DNA from 2 places in the Salinivibrio costicola subsp. alcaliphilus genome. Region 2 is predicted to be linked to the other one. Evidence: riboswitches for the same ligand, from Rfam matches in the RefSeq annotation. Region 2 holds a riboswitch; the other holds the start of a gene.
What was found. Region 2 has a riboswitch for thiamine pyrophosphate ahead of thiB (thiamine ABC transporter substrate binding subunit). Riboswitches for the same ligand answer to the same signal wherever they lie in the genome.

Region 1: linked by a shared signal. The riboswitch ahead of thiC (phosphomethylpyrimidine synthase ThiC) and the one ahead of thiB (thiamine ABC transporter substrate binding subunit) in region 2 are both predicted to bind thiamine pyrophosphate.

What each region holds. Positions count from the first base shown of each region.
Region 1 covers NZ_MUFR01000025.1:98-8,833, reverse strand. Annotated here, with positions in the region: gene BZJ21_RS09785 (LysR family transcriptional regulator) at 1-126, shown strand, start outside; gene BZJ21_RS09780 (aminopeptidase P family protein) at 190-1,977, shown strand; gene BZJ21_RS09775 (glutaredoxin family protein) at 2,031-2,261, opposite strand; gene thiH (2-iminoacetate synthase ThiH) at 2,275-3,426, opposite strand; gene BZJ21_RS09765 (thiazole synthase) at 3,426-4,199, opposite strand; gene thiS (sulfur carrier protein ThiS) at 4,202-4,399, opposite strand; gene BZJ21_RS09755 (HesA/MoeB/ThiF family protein) at 4,383-5,150, opposite strand; gene thiE (thiamine phosphate synthase) at 5,134-5,802, opposite strand; gene thiC (phosphomethylpyrimidine synthase ThiC) at 5,799-7,775, opposite strand; TPP riboswitch at 7,870-7,969, opposite strand; gene crcB (fluoride efflux transporter CrcB) at 8,025-8,405, opposite strand; tRNA gene BZJ21_RS09735 (tRNA-Trp) at 8,551-8,627, opposite strand.
Region 2 covers NZ_MUFR01000009.1:27,897-36,632, forward strand. Annotated here, with positions in the region: gene BZJ21_RS04545 (PhoH family protein) at 1-1,325, shown strand, start outside; gene thiQ (thiamine ABC transporter ATP-binding protein) at 1,364-2,062, opposite strand; gene thiP (thiamine/thiamine pyrophosphate ABC transporter permease) at 2,056-3,645, opposite strand; gene thiB (thiamine ABC transporter substrate binding subunit) at 3,651-4,637, opposite strand; TPP riboswitch at 4,690-4,791, opposite strand; gene BZJ21_RS04565 (DUF547 domain-containing protein) at 4,830-5,621, opposite strand; partial or broken gene leuD (3-isopropylmalate dehydratase small subunit) at 5,776-6,369, opposite strand; gene leuC (3-isopropylmalate dehydratase large subunit) at 6,379-7,800, opposite strand; gene leuB (3-isopropylmalate dehydrogenase) at 7,825-8,736, opposite strand, start outside.

The DNA.
Region 1 (8,736 bases), on a different contig from region 2:
TTGTTTTGGCATCAAAATCAAGAAAATGACCCGGGGCACCAATGGCTGAAAGATTTAATTATTTCGCGCTGTCAGCAGTTTAGCCCGGCAAAATTGCAGCCTATCGCCCATCGCGCTAGGGTCTAATCCACTGGTTTTTTACGCGTGGCCGAACATGGCAAGTTCACCCCATACAAAGAAGGAAGAATAATGGACGCGACCCTTACCAAGCGTGTTGAGCAGCTAAGACACTGGCTAGCTCAACACGATTATGACGCCCTACTCATCCCCCACGAAGACGAATATCTCGGTGAGTATGTGCCCGAGCACAACGAACGCCTCCACTGGGCAACCGGCTTTACCGGCTCCGCAGGGGCGGCGGTGATCACCCGCGACAAGGCAGCGATTTTTGTTGATGGCCGCTATGTGGTTCAAGTCCGTAAGCAAGTCCCCGCCGGCCTGTTTGACTACTGCCACCTGATTGATGAGCCACCGGTGCAATGGGCCCAGCAACAATTGCCAAAAGGTGCCAAGCTGGCTATCGACGCTCGCATGCATAGCGCTGCTTGGTACAAACGTACCCAACGCGCGTTGGATGGGGCTTTGACACTGGTGAGTGTTGAGCAAAACCCGATTGAAAGCTTGTGGGACGATCGCCCCGCCCCGCTTAATAGCCCTGCCATTTTACTGGGCGAAGAGAAAACCGGCCGCGCCAGCTTGGATAAACGTCAAACCATTGGCCAGCAGCTAGCCGATCAGAGTCTTGATGCCGCGGTACTCACCCAACCGGATGCAGTTTGTTGGCTGCTCAATATCCGTGGTCGCGACATCCCACGTTTGCCGGTGGTGCTGACCCAAGCGATTATCAAGCAATCCGGTGACGTGACCGTATTTATCGACCCCGCGCGTCTGCCCGAAGGCTTTGATGCACACGTGGGCCAAGGCGTAAGCGTCGCGCACCCAGACAGCCTAGTTGATGCCCTGCAAGCACTGAGTGGTCAACGTGTATTGGTCGACCCAAACGGTGCCAATGCGTGGACACTGGACACGCTCCAACAAGCGCAAGTCACCGTGGTGGAAGCGCAAGACCCATGTGCGCTTGAAAAAGCGGCCAAGAACCCGCAAGAAATCGCCGGTATGCAAGCCTGTCACGTGCGCGATGGTGTCGCCGTAACCCGCTTCTTGGCGTGGTTTGACCGTCAAGTCGACGCCGGTGAACGCCCTGATGAAGCTGTGCTCGCAGACACCCTGTATCAATTCCGCCAACAAGACGATCAACTGGTCGACTTAAGCTTTGATACCATTTCCGCCGCCGGTGGCAATGCGGCCATGTGTCACTATAACCACAACAATCAGCCCAAACCGAGCGTGATTGAGAGCAACAACGTCTACTTGGTCGACTCAGGCGGCCAATACTATGACGGCACCACCGACATTACCCGTACCGTGCCGGTGGGCGAATGCAGCGCTGAGATCAAAAAGGCCTTTACGCTGGTGCTTAAAGGGCATATTGCGCTGGCCACCGCGCTGTTCCCGAAAGGCACCTCAGGCAGCCAGCTTGATGCCTTAGCACGCCAGTATTTGTGGCAACACGGCTATGATTTTGACCATGGCACCGGTCACGGTGTCGGGCATTTCTTGGATGTGCACGAAGGGCCACAGCGCATTTCCAAAGCGCCCAATAGCGTCGCGCTATTGCCAGGCATGGTGGTGTCAAACGAGCCGGGCTACTATCGCGCCGACGCGTTTGGGATCCGGATTGAAAACCTCGAGTTGATTGAAGAAAAGCCCACCGAGGGTGACATGACGATGCTCGGGTTTGCCTCACTCACGCGTGCACCGATCGATCGTCGTTTGGTCGACGTGAGCTTGCTCAGCGAGGCGGAAATCCAGTGGTGGAATCGCTATCATCAAACCGTGTGGGATGAAGTCAGCCCGCACCTCGATGATCAAGACCAAGCTTGGTTAAAACAAGCGACCGTGCCGCTAAGCCGTTAAGTCGTGTCTTCACCGAGTGAGAAAAACAAAAAGCGTCCGATTGGACGCTTTTTTTATTCCCCTTTCAGGGCTTTCTCGACCGCTTTGGGCGAAAAGCCGCGCAAGGTGGTATCGCCAATGCAAATCACCGGGACACCCCGCGAGCCTGTTGCCGCCAGCAGCTTCTTGCCTTTGGGCGTGGCCGTATCGACGACACGATAACGCAGCCCTTTTTTATCCAAGTAAGCTTTGGCCGCCTCACAGTGAGGACAGCGCGGGCCCACATATACAGTAATACGTTTCATGCCCGCATTGTCGCTAACCCGCTGCCGTTTGTGAAGCCATTTGCGCCTGACGCGCGATATCGTAGATGTTATCCCAATCTTTCCATACCACCTCAAAACCGAGCGCACGAACGCTGGCGGCTACCTCTGCCGCGCTGCGCTCATCACTGATAGCAAACTGCTCCAATTGTGGCTCCGGGTTCGCGTAGCCGCCCGGTTGGGTTTTTGACGCCGCGGATAAGCTCGTGACCCCAAGCGGTAACACATTGTCGCGAAAGTGCGGTGACTCACGTGTCGATAGCGACAGCTCCACCTGCGGATTCCACAACCGATAGGCACAAATCAGCTGAACCAGCTGCTTATCCGTCATCACCGATTTCGGCTGTAAGGCGCCCGCGCAAGGGCGTAAGCGCGGAAAAGATAGCGAATAGCGGCTTTGCCAGTATTGCTTTTCCAAATAATCCAGATGCTGGGCGGTAAAAAAGCTGTCGGTGCGCCAGTCCTCAAGGCCAATCAAAGCGCCGAGACCGATCTTATCAACCCCTGCTTGTGCCAACCTATCTGGGGTTTGCAGCCGGTAGTGAAAGTCGGTTTTATTCCCCCGCTTGTGGTGTTCCCCGTAGGTTGGAGCGTGGTAGGTTTCTTGGTACACCATCACCGCATCCACACCCTGTGCCACCAAGGCACGATACGCCTCGGTATCCAGCGGCTGCACCTCCATCGCCACATGATGAAAGTATTGCTTCACCACCGGTAAAGCGCGGAGAAAATACTCGAGTCCCACCTTGGTTTCATGCTCACCGGTCACCAAGAGCACACTGTCAAAGCCCATTTTTTTGATCGCTTCACACTCGGCGGCGATCTCAGCTTCATCCAACGTGCGCCGTTTGATTCGGTTTTCCATAGAAAAACCGCAATAGGTACACACGTTGGCGCACAAATTGGAGAGATACAGGGGAATATAGAACCCCATGGTGTAGCCAAACCGCTGCCGCGTCAGGGCCGCAGATTGCTGAGCCATGGCCTCGAGATACCCTTCAGCGGCTGGGCTGATCAGGGCAGCGAAATCGTCCACATTGCGCGAGGACTTGGCCAGCGCCCGCTCGACATCTTGGCGAGTTTTGCTGTAAATCGAAAGGCGATGATGATCCCAATCGAGTGCTGCCCACCGCTCAGAAAAACTCATCACGCCTCCTTAGCGTCAAGAAACGCGGTTAAGGGGCTAGACGCGTGGGCGTGATTGTGTGTGCCCGCAAGTCCAGCGCGATACGCACAGCGTCCTGCTTCAACCGCTTGTTTAAACGCTGCGCCCATGGCAATCGGATCGCCAGCCGTGGCAATGGCGGTGTTCACCAAAACTGCATCAGCACCGCGCTCCATCGCTAACGCCGCATCTGACGGTGCACCAATGCCGGCATCAATGATCACCGGCACGCGAGCTTGCTCAATAATGATGTCGAGAAACGCCATTGAAGCCAGTCCTTGGTTGGAGCCAATCGGTGAGCCAAGGGGCATCACCGCCGCGCACCCCACCTCTTCCAAACGCTTACACAGCACAGGATCGGCATGACAATATGGCAGCACCACAAACCCCTCATCCACAAGCGTTTTCGCCGCTTGAAGGGTTTCAATCGGATCAGGCATCAGATACTTAGGGTCGGGGTGAATTTCCAGCTTTACCCAATGTGTTCCTAATGCTTCTCGAGCAAGACGCGCGGCAAACATCGCTTCTTGCGCATTTTTCGCCCCCGAGGTATTGGGCAGCAGGCGCACACCGAGCTCACGCAGCGGGGTTAAAATATCGTCTTGTGTGGCATGCACATCGACTCGCCTTAGCGCCATGGTGACCAGCTCAGTACCACTGGCCGCCAGTGATTCGGCCATGATCTTGCGACTGGCAAACTTGCCCGTGCCAGTTAACAGCCGAGATGAAAACGTCGTATCCGCAATGGTTAACATAATTATCCTCCGGCAATCGCTTGAAAGACCGCCAAGCTATCGCCAGCGGCAAGTGACGTGGATGACCAAGCATCGCGCGCAATAATGGTCTGATTTAGCGCGACCGCGACTGATTCGGCCGGCACCTTCATCTCCTCAATCAATTGCGTGACGGTCGTGGCATTGACCTCTGTGGGTGCGTCATTAATGATTAACTGCATCACTTACCTCCCGCGTTGGCTGACAAACCGCACAGTGCGGATGAACAGGCAGCGAAAAGTGCTGCCATGTCATGGTTTGTCCATCCAGTCGTGACAAGCGATTGGTACCGACCGCCTGCCCTAATAATAATTTTATCCCTTCAAGCGCTTGCGCAGTGGCCATCATGCCGACCACAGGTCCCATTACCCCAGCTTCAGCGCAGCGTGTGGGTTCAGAGGGCGTCACGTCTGCAAAGGCGCACGCATAACATGCACTATGCGGTTGATAAACCAATAACTGGCCTTGCCAGCCAATCGCGGCCGCGCTCACCAACGGCGTGCCAGTCTCTACACAGACTTGGTTGACCGCATGACGAGTGGCGAGATTATCACTGCAATCAAGCACCACATCCGCCATCGCCACTTCGAGCGCCAGGCGCTCATCCTCGAGATAGGCATTGATGGCCCGGCACTGGCAATGTGGGTTCAGCGCGCCCAAGTTAGCAGCTAGCGCTGCGGCTTTACCGGTGCCGATTTGCGCCTCCCGATAAGCCACCTGACGCGCCAAATTGGATAGCTCAATGTGGTCCGAGTCAGCAATCGCTAACTGTCCCACGCCAGCGCCTGCAAGATAGAGACCCGCGGTGGTTCCAAGCCCACCGGCACCGACCATCAACACGTGCGCCTTTTTAAGTGCCTGCTGCCCGCACTCTCCGACCTCTGGCAGCATAATTTGCCGGCTATAACGCAGGTATTCACTGTCCGATAGCATCACACTCTCCTTGCTGTCTGGATGGATTCAGACAGCGATTAAACGCGTCAATGCGCGCCGCTAAATCGGGCGCTTGCGTCACGGCGCGGACTACCGCAATGGCGTCCACGCCGGTGCGCCAGACTTCGGGAGCTCGGTCGAGATCAATACCGCCAATCGCCACCGTCGGGAAGCGGCCCTCCACAGTCGCCACCTGCTGCGCTAACGCTGAAATACCTTGCGGTGGTTCGGCGAGCTGTTTGGTGGTGGTGGGAAAAATATGGCCGATGGCGAGATAGCTTGGCGTGAGTTCAACCGCTGCAGCGAGCTGTTCTGGACTGCGCGTCGACACACCGAGACGCAGCCCTTGCCGCGCAAGCCGGTCAAGATCCGCCTCACGTAAGTCTTGTTGCCCTAGATGGACGCCATAGGCGCCAGCTTCAAGCGCGAGCTGCCAGTGATCGTTGATAAACACCTGCGCATGGTGCGCGCGACCCAATGCCACCGCGCGCTGTATCCAATCCGCCAATTGTGGATGCGCTGGCTGCTTCACGCGCAGTTGCACAGTTTTCACCCCCAAACAAAGTAAGCGTTCGAGCAAATCCACATCGTCCACCACCGGATATAATGGGCCTACGCCTTCAGACATAGGCGCAAACGGAGTCAAACTCATGATCCCACCTTGTCGCTGTCTTCCACCTCAGTACCGTGTTGTGGCTGAAGATGGGATTTTTGCAGGTAGAGCTCACTGCCCTTTTCTCGGAATTCTTGCGATTTTTGCTGCATGCCTGCTAACGGGTCTTCCAGCATAGCGACATCAATCGCTTGACCCGCGGCGGCATAGCCGTTTTCTTTGGCGTAGTCCCGGACTTCCTGGCTGATTTTCATGGAGCAGAACTTCGGTCCACACATCGAGCAAAAATGTGCGACCTTGCCCGACTCTTGAGGCAGTGTTTCATCGTGATAGGCGCGTGCCGTGAACGGATCAAGGGATAGATTGAACTGGTCTTCCCAGCGGAATTCAAAGCGCGCTTTAGAAATGGCGTTATCACGCACCTGCGCCCCCGGGTGTCCTTTAGCTAAGTCCGCAGCATGCGCGCAAAGCTTGTAGGTGATAAGCCCAATTTTAACATCCTCCTTATTGGGCAGACCCAGATGTTCTTTGGGCGTGACATAACAGAGCATCGCACACCCAAACCAGCCAATCATCGCCGCACCAATGCCGGAGGTAATATGATCGTAACCGGGAGCAATGTCGGTGGTTAGCGGGCCGAGAGTATAGAAAGGCGCTTCATGGCAATGGGTGAGCTGCTCGTCCATGTTCTCTTTGATCATATGCATGGGCACGTGGCCAGGGCCTTCAATCATCACCTGCACATCGTATTCCCATGCCACCTTGGTGAGCTCGCCCAGGGTACGTAGCTCACTGAATTGCGCTTCGTCGTTCGCGTCTGCCACTGAGCCGGGACGCAGCCCATCGCCCAACGACAAAGACACGTCGTAAGCGGCACAGATTTCGCAGATTTCGCGAAAATGGGTATACAGGAAACTTTCTTGATGATGCGCCAAGCACCATTTGGCGATAATCGATCCACCGCGCGAGACAATCCCAGTCACGCGATTGGCGGTCATGGGCACATAGTGCAAACGCACCCCAGCGTGAATGGTAAAGTAGTCGACCCCTTGCTCGGCTTGCTCTATCAAGGTATCGCGCATTACTTCCCAGGTCAGGTCTTCGGCAATGCCGTTCACTTTCTCAAGCGCCTGATACATAGGCACAGTGCCAATCGGGACTGGGCTATTACGTAAAATCCACTCGCGGGTTTCGTGAATATTGCGGCCCGTCGATAAATCCATCACCGTATCCGCACCCCAACGAGTCGACCATACCAATTTTTCAGTTTCTTCCTCTATTGAGGAGCTCACCGCTGAGTTACCAATATTGGCATTCACTTTCACCAGGAAGTTACGCCCGATGATCATCGGCTCCGCTTCTGGGTGATTAATGTTAGCCGGAATAATCGCCCGCCCTTCGGCGAGCTCTTGGCGCACAAATTCGGGGGTGATTTGTGATGGCAAATCCGCACCAAAGCTTTCCCCGGGATGCTGGCGGTTCAGCTGCTCTTCACGATACTGCTGACGCCCCATATTTTCGCGAATGGCGATAAATTCCATTTCTGGGGTAATGATGCCTTGGCGTGCGTAATGCAGTTGAGTCACACACTGATTAGGTTTCGCGCGGCGGATAGATGGTAAGGCACTAAAGCGAAGTTCATCCAAGGTTTCATCACTGAGGCGGGTTTGGGCATAGTCAGAGCTCACCGCATCAAGAAACTCCGTATCGGCACGTTCATCGATCCAGGCTTTTCGCACTGGCGCTAAGCCTTGGTAAATATCGATAGTACTCTGTGGGTCGGTATAAGGCCCTGATGTGTCATAAACCCGAATGGACTCATTGTCTTCATACTGAGGCTTTTCTTTGCTGCCGCCCACAAAGGTGGGGGAAAGATGGATCTCGCGCATCCCGACGCGAATGTCAGGTCGCGAGCCCTCGACATAGACTTTTTCCGAGTTGGGGTAGGTTTGCGCAGAAAGGGAATCGATAAAGGATTTGGCCTCAAGGCGGGCCTGTTTACGGGTCGACATAGCATTACTCCGGTGTTCATTATGGGAATTAATGCTTGCCGGAAAACGCTGAATTTGAGATGTGAGCAAACTGGCAGACGAGTTGCGTCTGTGATCTGAAGCATCTCTTGTTCCCTTCGCTGGTCTTAACCAGATCAGGTTCAACGGATCCCACTTTATGTGGTCTCAGCCAATTGGCACTCCGACAAGTTCAATGCCAGTATAAGAAATCACCGCCGCAACAACAAGCGACGTACGCGATGTTTTCTATTACCCGGTAATACGTCCCAACAGCCAAGCCCCCATCGCTGCCGCTCCGAGGCATAAGGCGAGATTCAAACCAACATTTAGCAAGGCTTTCACCGTTTCTCCATGTTGGAACAGCATCAAGGTATCGACAGAGAACGTCGAGAAGGTGGTAAAAGCCCCTAAAAAGCCAATCGCAATCAGTTGACGCCAAGGGACCGGGGCAATTAGCTCTTGGCTCATCGCCGCTAAAAAGACGCCCATTGCTAATGAGCCCAGCACATTAACCATTAGGGTGCCGTACGGGAATCCTCGACCAAACACCGCGACGCTCCACTCTGAAACTAAAAAACGCGAGGACGCCCCTAATGCGCCACCAAGCCCTACCCACAATATGCTTACCACTGGGTGCTCCTTTCGATTGGTAAAAACTCATCATACCGCGACATGTGAACAAGAAACAGGAGGAAGAAAAAGGGAAGAAAGGCGTGGTTACTACCACAGACAGTAGACATAAAAAAAGCACCGACAATGTCGATGCTTTAATATTTGGCAGGGGTAGAGGGATTCGAACCCCCAACACGCGGATTTGGAATCCGCTGCTCTGCCAGTTGGAGCTATACCCCTGTAGATAGTTGCCTATTGTAGCGATCTCGCGACAAATTACCACCATCAATTACTAGTCAAACGTTTAATCGCTTATTTATAAAGCGATCTGTCTGGTCGTCCAATAACA
Region 2 (8,736 bases):
TCCACGAACCTTTCGCCATCTATTCCTTCCAAGAACACGATGTCGTGATTCCTATGACCGTCCTCGAAGAGCTTGACCGTATTAAAGATAGCAAGCGTGATGTCTCTCGGGATGCCCGTGTGGCGATTCGTGCCTTGGAAGATATCTTTAAAGAAGCCACACCCGATGAAATTGGCGAGGGTATTGTGGTTGGTAAAGGCGATGCGACGGGTACCGTCTCCATTCTGGCTGATTTTGAGATTAAAGAAACGGTCCATGCCTTTGCCGATAAAGCGGGCGATAATCGCATTTTAAATGCGGTGTTATACCTTCAAACCAAACGCTCACCGCGCAAAGTCGTGCTGGTGACCAAAGATATCAATATGCGCCTGCGCGCCAAAGGGGCGGGGGTGATGTATGTCGAGGATTACCGTACCGACCAACTGATTGATGATGTTCGGTTGCTCACCAAAGGCTTCCATCAATGTGCGGGCAGTTTTTGGGATAAAGTGGGGCAATGCGACAGCCAGGCCTATGGCTCCGAAACACGCCACACATTACCGGCTGAGCTATTAGAAACGCCTTTTGTGAACCAGTACTTATTGGATGAAAGTGACGACTTCGCCGCACGAGTACAAGCCATTGATGGTGATAAAGCGATCATCAAAGATCTCAGTCGAGAGCGATTAATGCACCGTGCTGCTTGGGATGTTAAACCGAAAAATATCTACCAAGGCATGGCAATGGATGCGTTGCTTGATCCCACGATTGATCTAACCATTCTGACAGGGCCTGCAGGCTGTGGGAAAACGATTTTAGCCATGGCTGCGGCATTAGAGTTAGTGGTAGAAAAGGGCATGTACGATAAGATTATCGTTACCCGTAATACGCCAGATATTGGCGAGTCGATTGGTTTTCTCCCCGGGACAGAAGAAGAGAAAATGCTGCCATGGCTCGGCGCAGTGACCGATACCCTCGAAGCGTTACACATGAATGATGAATGCACTGACGGTTCGATGCGCTACATTATGGAAAAAGCGAATCTGCAGTTTAAATCGATTAACTTTATGCGCGGACGCTCGATTCAAAACGCGTTTGTGATTTTGGATGAGTGCCAAAACCTGACCGCCTCTCAGCTTAAAACCATTATCACCCGTTGTGGGGAGGGGACTAAGTTAGTGTGCTCGGGGAACTTAGCGCAAATCGACTCTTCCTATTTGACACCTGTAACATCCGGACTGACTTACATTGTCGAGCGGTTTAAAAACTTTGAAGGCAGTGCGTGTGTGTACCTCAATGGTGTGGTGCGAAGCCGGCTGGCTGAGTTTGCCGAAGAGAACCTTTAACCATCAAGGTGGCGGCCTCTATGCCGCCACTGATGGGGTTACGCCGTGACACCGATATAATCACGCATGATGGCTGGCGGTGTTTTGAGCGTATCAACCGGATCGTGAAGCTGGATTCGGCCATTATCGAGATAGATAAATTGATTGGCGATCGCTTGTGCATCGTCTGGATGGTGAGTGACCATCACCACCGTCGTGCCTTGTTCTTGAGCGGTACGTTTGACCAAGGCTAACATGTCTTGTTTTAGCGCCGGATCAAGTGCCGAAAAGGGTTCATCGAGCAGTAATAAAGGCTGGTTGCGTGCGATGCTTCTCCCCAAGGCGATGCGTTGGCGTTGGCCGCCCGATAGTTGGCTGGGTAGACGAGATAAATAATCGGTCAACCCTACTGCGTGTGCAGCATGGCGCACGGCCTCTTGCTGTGTGGCCGTGAGTTTAAGCGAGGGAGACAAGCCAATTGCCATGTTGTCGAATACTGACAAATGGGTAAATACGTTGTGCTCTTGAAACAAGATAGACAGTGGCCGCTGGTGGGCGGGCGTCGTGGTGACAGGCTTGCCATCAATGGTGATCTCGCCACTATCTGGCGCGATCAGCCCAGCAATCAGTGATAATAAGGTGCTTTTGCCTGCACCGCTGGGCCCGAGCACAGCCACAATCTCTCCAGGGGCTATTTGGGCATCAAAGATCATCCAATCTTGCTGGTAACGATAGTGGACATTGGAAAGCGTCAGCATGCGTGTCTCCATTGGATCAGACGAGTGATTAGGGCATAGCAACCCAAACTGGTAAGCAGTAATAGCATGGCAGCGGCAGCGCCTGCGTCCATTTGGTAGCTCCCCATCAAGCGAAACAAATAGAGCGGCAGGGTTTGAAAATTTTGGCTACCAAAAAGTGCGATCGCACTAAGATCGCCCATCGATAACACAAAACTCACCGCCACGCCGCGCGCGATCGGGGCGCGTAAACACTGCCATTCGATAAGACGTAGACGGTTGACACCTTTTAGCCCCAAGGTAGCGCAAAGATTGTGATAGGACTGGGCAAGTTGATAGGCGGGCGCGCTCAGTACTTTTATTAAATAGGGCAACGCCATCAGGGCGTTCACGGCCATCACCAACCACAGCGCCAAGCTGAATACATCGCTAAACTGGCGAAACAGTAAAAAAAGCCCGGTACTGAGGACAATACTGGGTACCACTAAAATCATCGCCCCTAACGTTTCAATGCCATTCGCTTGTTTCTTACGCCCGTTCAAGCGCCAATGACGACTGGCTAAGATGACAGAGGTGGCCAACACGAAGGCCAAGACGATTGCTCCGGTAGCGATAAGCAGTGAATGCATGGTGGCTTGCCATAATGCCGTGTCGCTCAGCACAATTAACGCGCTAGGGTTAAGGCCACGCGCGATCACAACCCCGAGAGGTGGTAGAACCAACAATAAAGTCAGCGCAATCCAGAGACTGTCCCAACACTTCGCCGTGCGACTATCGAGTGCCGATGGAAGCGGTTGCACTTCGCTGGGGGTGTTGGCAATCGGCCGAGTCAGTGTTTGCACAATAAAAGCAAAGGTGCCGCACAAGAGCATTTGCCACAGCGCCAGAGCGGCACCGGTTTGTAAGTCAAAATCAAAATGAATGGCTTGATAGATAGCCAATTCAATGGTGGTCGCTTTGGGGCCACCGCCTAATGCCATCACGGTGGCGAAGCTGGTGAAACACAACATGAATACCAGTCCGACGACATGGGGTAGACTTTGCCGCAGATAAGGCCATTCAAGGTGGCGAAAACGTTGCCAGCCTCTTAGACCAAGCTGGGTTGCCAGGCGCCTTTGATCCGCCGGGATCCCTTCCAAGGCCTGCACCATCAATTGGGCCGAAAAAGGCAGGTTAAAGAAAACATGCGCAAGCAAAATGCCGCTTAAGCCATAGAGAGAAAATGGCATCGCAGCATCAAAGTACGCGAAGGCTTGTGCAATCCAACCGCTACGGCCGTAGATGGCAACCAATCCAAACACGCCCACCAATACCGGCAGCACCAGGGTCATGGCAAACAGTTTGAGTAGCCAAGCTTTCCCTGGAAATTGTCGCCGAGCCAGCGCATGGGCCACAGGAATGGCGAGCCCAACGCTGAGCACCACAGATAAGGTAGCCTGCTTAAAGCTAAACAGCGTGACATGGCGCAGATAGGCATCTTGCCACAGGGCGGACAGCTTCAAGTCTTGACTGTGTAAGAACAGCGCCCAGAGTGCGCTGCCAATTAATAACACGACCAAGCTGGCCGCGAGACTGCCCGGCCAGGTTCGAGAAGGGTTGAGCATCGACGTTATTCAACCAAAGCGGTTTGCCAATCGCGCACCCATTGCTGACGGTTACCCATCACTTCATCGGGCTGGTACAACAGGCTCTCTTCTGGTTTGTTCAGCGTATAGAAGGCGTCAGGCAAGCTAACATCGGTGACCGGGTACATCCACTGCGTGGTTGGGATCACAGACTGTGCTGTGTCACTGAGCATAAATTGTAGAAACGCATCGGCGCGTTCTGGTTGGTCGGTATAAGCAGACTTCGCCGCCACTTCAATTTGCATATAATGGCCTTCTTCAAACATGGCGGCGGCAAAGCGGTCATCATCGTCAGCGACCAGGTGATAGGCGGGCGAAGAGGTGTATGAAAGCACCATATCTGCCTCTTTGTTGAGGAACATGTTGTACGCTTCGGTCCAGCCTTTGGTCACGGTAATAGTGTTGTCGGCAAGATCGCGCCATGCCTGCTGGCTTTGATCGCCGTATACTTTTTGGATCCACAGCATCAAGCCTTGGCCAACTGTTGACACGCGTGGATCTTGGTAAATCACACTGATATCGTCACGCTCCTCAATCAAAGCCTTCAAGCTTTTGGGTGGGTCGAGCAAACGCGTGGTGTCATACACAAAGGCAAAGTAGCCGTAATCGTAGGGGATAAAGTAGGGATTATCCCAACCGCCGGGTACCTGTAGGCGCTCCGTATTCACCGCGTGCTCGGCGACAATGCCGCTGCGCTCAGCTTCTTTCATCAAGTTAGTATCCATACCGAGTACAATATCAGCCTTGGTAGTATTGCCTTCGATACGTAAGCGATTAAGCAGAGCAGCACCGTCACTAAGAGACACAAACTCTAATTGGCAGTCACAGCGTTTTTCAAATTCGGCTTTGATTTTTGGCCCTGCGCCCCAATCGGCGATAAAAGAATCATAGGTATAGACCGTTAGAGGGTCGGCGGCACGGGCGCTGAGTGATAACAGCGATAAAGAAACCAGAGTGAGAACAGAGGTAATAACTTTCACAGCACGCTCCTAAGTTGGGCGTGGGTGTTGAGGCAAGTTGATGGCAACATCAAGTCTCAATCCCTACGCCAGTGTTAGCTGGATCAGGTTCGATGGGTTTAGCGCCGCGCGCAATCTCAGCCATGAGGCTCCCCAATGAGTACGGTGCTATTGTACTGATTGGCTTAGTGTTCACCAAGCCTTTTAGTCCGCGAGTTGGTTAAGCGTCCAGTCGTAGTCATAATCCAAGCGTGCATCCTTGGGAAGCTTGATGTCTCTATATTGATTGATATGGGTGATCACCCCTTGTTCACTGCCGCCAAAGTCAGTCTCAAACCACTCATAGATAGAAGAAAGCTGCCACTGATTACCCTGCTGACTCACGCCTTTATCACTATTAATAAAGGTGTAGGCAGCTTGTTCTAATTGCGCATCCAAGGTGTCGGCTTGAAAGGCTTGCGGTTGCAGGTTAGGACAGCCAAGGCTGGCACAATTGACCGCATAGTGGGTACGCGGATCTTGCCATAGCGGACGCAAAATACGGTGTTCGATATCATTGAGCGTGAGGGCTTCGCCCGCCACCGTCACTACGTCATCATCCCACGGACCAAAGCTAAAGAGTCCACCGAGTTTGGTGATAGAACTGACTGGATAGGCGTCCAAAATCAGCGTCACCGTGACCGCATTGTAAAGGTTGACCCAGTAAGCATATTGTTCGTCTTTGCTCAGGGTGCGCGGATCGCGCTTGGTAAGCATGCCAATGTAATGATCGAGGGTCGCTTTATCGGCCTCGGTGACGGCTGCGTAGTTAAATAAGGTGTGCTGCCCCTGAGGCTGTAAATACTTATCGAGTAATACTTGCCAACTGTGATGCGTGAAGGTGGCTTGGCTGTCAGGATTATGTGCATCCCACATTGCCCAGTAGTCCGCTTTGGGCGCGGCTTGACTGATGAGCGGAAACACTAGCCCGAACAGAAGTATCAAATGTTTTTGCATTGTCAGTCCTTAATGCGATCAAACCTTCTTTGAGACTAGACCAAGCGAGTCAGCGGTTGGTTTCATTGAGGATAGAAAAATGGGAAGGAACGCCAATAAATGCGGAATAATCAGCACTTATTGGCGAGAGATGAGTGGATGGTATTACACCAAAAAAATCAGGTATTTGCTGCTCAAAGCGCGAAATTTCCGCTTCGTGCTGTAACGTCAGCCCGATACTATCCAAACCTTCGAGTAAGCAATGATGGCGAAAATCATCCATCTGGAAGCTAAAGCAGTGTTCACCGGCACGGATGGTTTGGGCGGGCAAATCTAGCGTTACCGTCGCACCTTCATTTTCGGCCACATACGTAAATAAAGCATCGATTTGGCCTTCTTCAAGGGTCACCGGCACCATTTGGTTATTAATGCAGTTGCCATAGAAAATATCGGCAAAACTGGGGGCGATAATCACTTTAAAACCGTAATCATCCAGCGCCCAAGGAGCATGTTCGCGTGACGAGCCACAGCCAAAGTTTTCGCGGGTGAGTAACACGCTCGCCCCTTGGTAGCGCGCTTGATTGAGCACAAACTCGGGGTTCGGCTGTTTGCCCGCATCGTCTAAAAAGCGCCAATCGTGAAACAGGTGCTGGCCGAATCCGGTGCGGGTGACTTTTTGCAAAAACTGTTTGGGGATGATCGCATCGGTGTCGACGTTTGCCGCATCCAATGGGGCAACAATGCCGGTATGAGTGTGTATGCCTGACATAAGGCCTCCTTATAATTGGTTAACGTCAACAAAGTGACCGGCAATGGCGGCGGCAGCGGCCATGGCTGGGCTGACCAAGTGGGTACGGCCTTCACGGCCTTGGCGGCCTTCAAAGTTACGGTTGCTGGTCGATGCACAGCGCTCTTTGGGGCCTAAGCGATCGTTGTTCATCGCCAAGCACATTGAGCAGCCGGGTAAGCGCCACTCAAAGCCCGCCTCGCGGAAAATCACATCCAGCCCTTCTTGCTCTGCTTGGGCACGCACTTGCTCTGAGCCTGGCACCACCATGGCATGGACGCTATCTGCGACGTGTCGACCTTTGGCGACCGCCGCGGCTGCGCGCATGTCCTCAATTCGAGAGTTGGTGCATGAGCCAATAAAGACTTTATCAATTTGGATATCTGTTATGGCTTGGCCTGCGGTTAGCCCCATGTATTTCAGTGCGCGTTCCGCCGAGTGGCGCGCGATCGGATCTGCCATGTGCTCAGGGGCCGGCACGCTATCGTGCACACTAACCACTTGGCCGGGGTTGGTCCCCCAGGTGACCTGATGATGAATTTGACTGCCATCGAGTGTCACGACACGATCAAATTGCGCATCGGCATCCGAGTGCAAGGTTTGCCAAAAATCGACCGCTTGCTGCCATTGTTCACCTTTAGGGGCAAATTTCTTGTCTTTTAAATAGGCAAATGTGGTCTCATCGGGGGCGATCAGGCCCGCTTTTGCGCCCAATTCGATCGCCATGTTGCAGACCGTCATTCGCCCTTCCATGGACAAGTCGGTAATGGCGTCACCGCAAAATTCCACCACGTGTCCGGTGCCGCCGGCATGACCGACTTGGCCGATAATCGCTAGGACAATGTCTTTGGCGGTGATCCCGGGGGCGGTTTTGCCCGTGACTTCAATTTTCATCGTGCGGGCGCGGGATTGCTTGAGCGTTTGGGTGGCCAGTACGTGTTCGACTTCGGAGGTACCAATACCAAAGGCCAGTGCACCAAAAGCACCGTGAGTTGCCGTATGAGAATCACCACAGACGATGGTATTGCCAGGCAAAGTAATCCCTAACTCGGGCCCCATCACATGGACAATGCCTTGGTAGGGGTGATTCAAGTCGTACAGGGTGACGCCAAATTCTTCGCAGTTTTTAGCCAAGGTTTCCATTTGGATGCGCGCCATTTCCCCTGACGCGTTAATATCTTTGGTTTCGGTGGAAACATTGTGATCCATGGTGGCGAAGGTTTTGCTCACTTGGCGCACCGGACGGCCTTTCTCTCTCAGGCCGTCAAACGCTTGTGGCGAGGTCACCTCATGCACCAAGTGACGGTCGATATACAGCAGCGGCGCTTCGCCTGGTTGCTCAGTGACCACGTGAGACTGGTGAATTTTTTCGTACAAGGTCTTGGCGCCTTGCTGGGTGTTTGCATTCGACATAGCTCGTATCCTTACGGGTAATGATTATGCGCCTTGGCGGATATAGGCGGCGATACGATCGCCCATCTGCTCGGTGCTCAGTGCTGGATGGTTACCGGCCAGATCGGCCGTCAGTTCACCGGCTGCCAGCGCTTGGCTCACTGCATGTTCAATTGCACAGGCCGCGTTTTCTTCGCCCAACGAGTAACGCAGCATAAGTGCCGCCGATAAAATCTGCGCCACTGGATTAGCAATGTTTTGTCCGGCGATATCGGGCGCGGAGCCACCGGCTGGCTCATACAAGCCAAATTTACTCGCGTTCAAACTGGCTGAGGGCAGCATACCCATAGAGCCTGTGATCATCGCGCACTCATCGGAGATGATGTCGCCGAAAATATTTGAACACAGCATCACATCAAATTGCGACGGGTCTTTAATCAGCTGCATGGTAGCGTTGTCGATATACATATGGCTTAAGCTGACATCCGGATAATCTTTTGCCACCGCTTCTACCACCTCGCGCCACAGCATCGAGCTTTGCAGCACATTGGCTTTGTCGATTGAGCACACTTGTTTGTGGCGAAGCTGGGCGGATTGAAAGGCGATGTGTGCGATGCGCTCAATTTCATAGCGATGATAGACTTCCGTATCAAACGCCTTTTCCTCGCGCCCTTCGCCTTCGCGCCCTTTGGGCTCACCAAAATAAATCCCGCCGGTCAGCTCTCGTACCACCACGATATTAAAACCTTGGTCGGCAATATCGGCGCGCAGCGGACAAAAGCTTTCGAGACCAGTATGGACTTGTGCCGGACGCAAATTACAAAACAGACCAAAGTGCTTGCGTAGCGGCAGTAAAGCACCGCGCTCCGGTTGTTCGGTCGCGGGTAAATGCTCCCATTTAGGGCCGCCGACTGAGCCGAATAAAATCGCATCGGCTTTTTCACAGCCAGCCAAGGT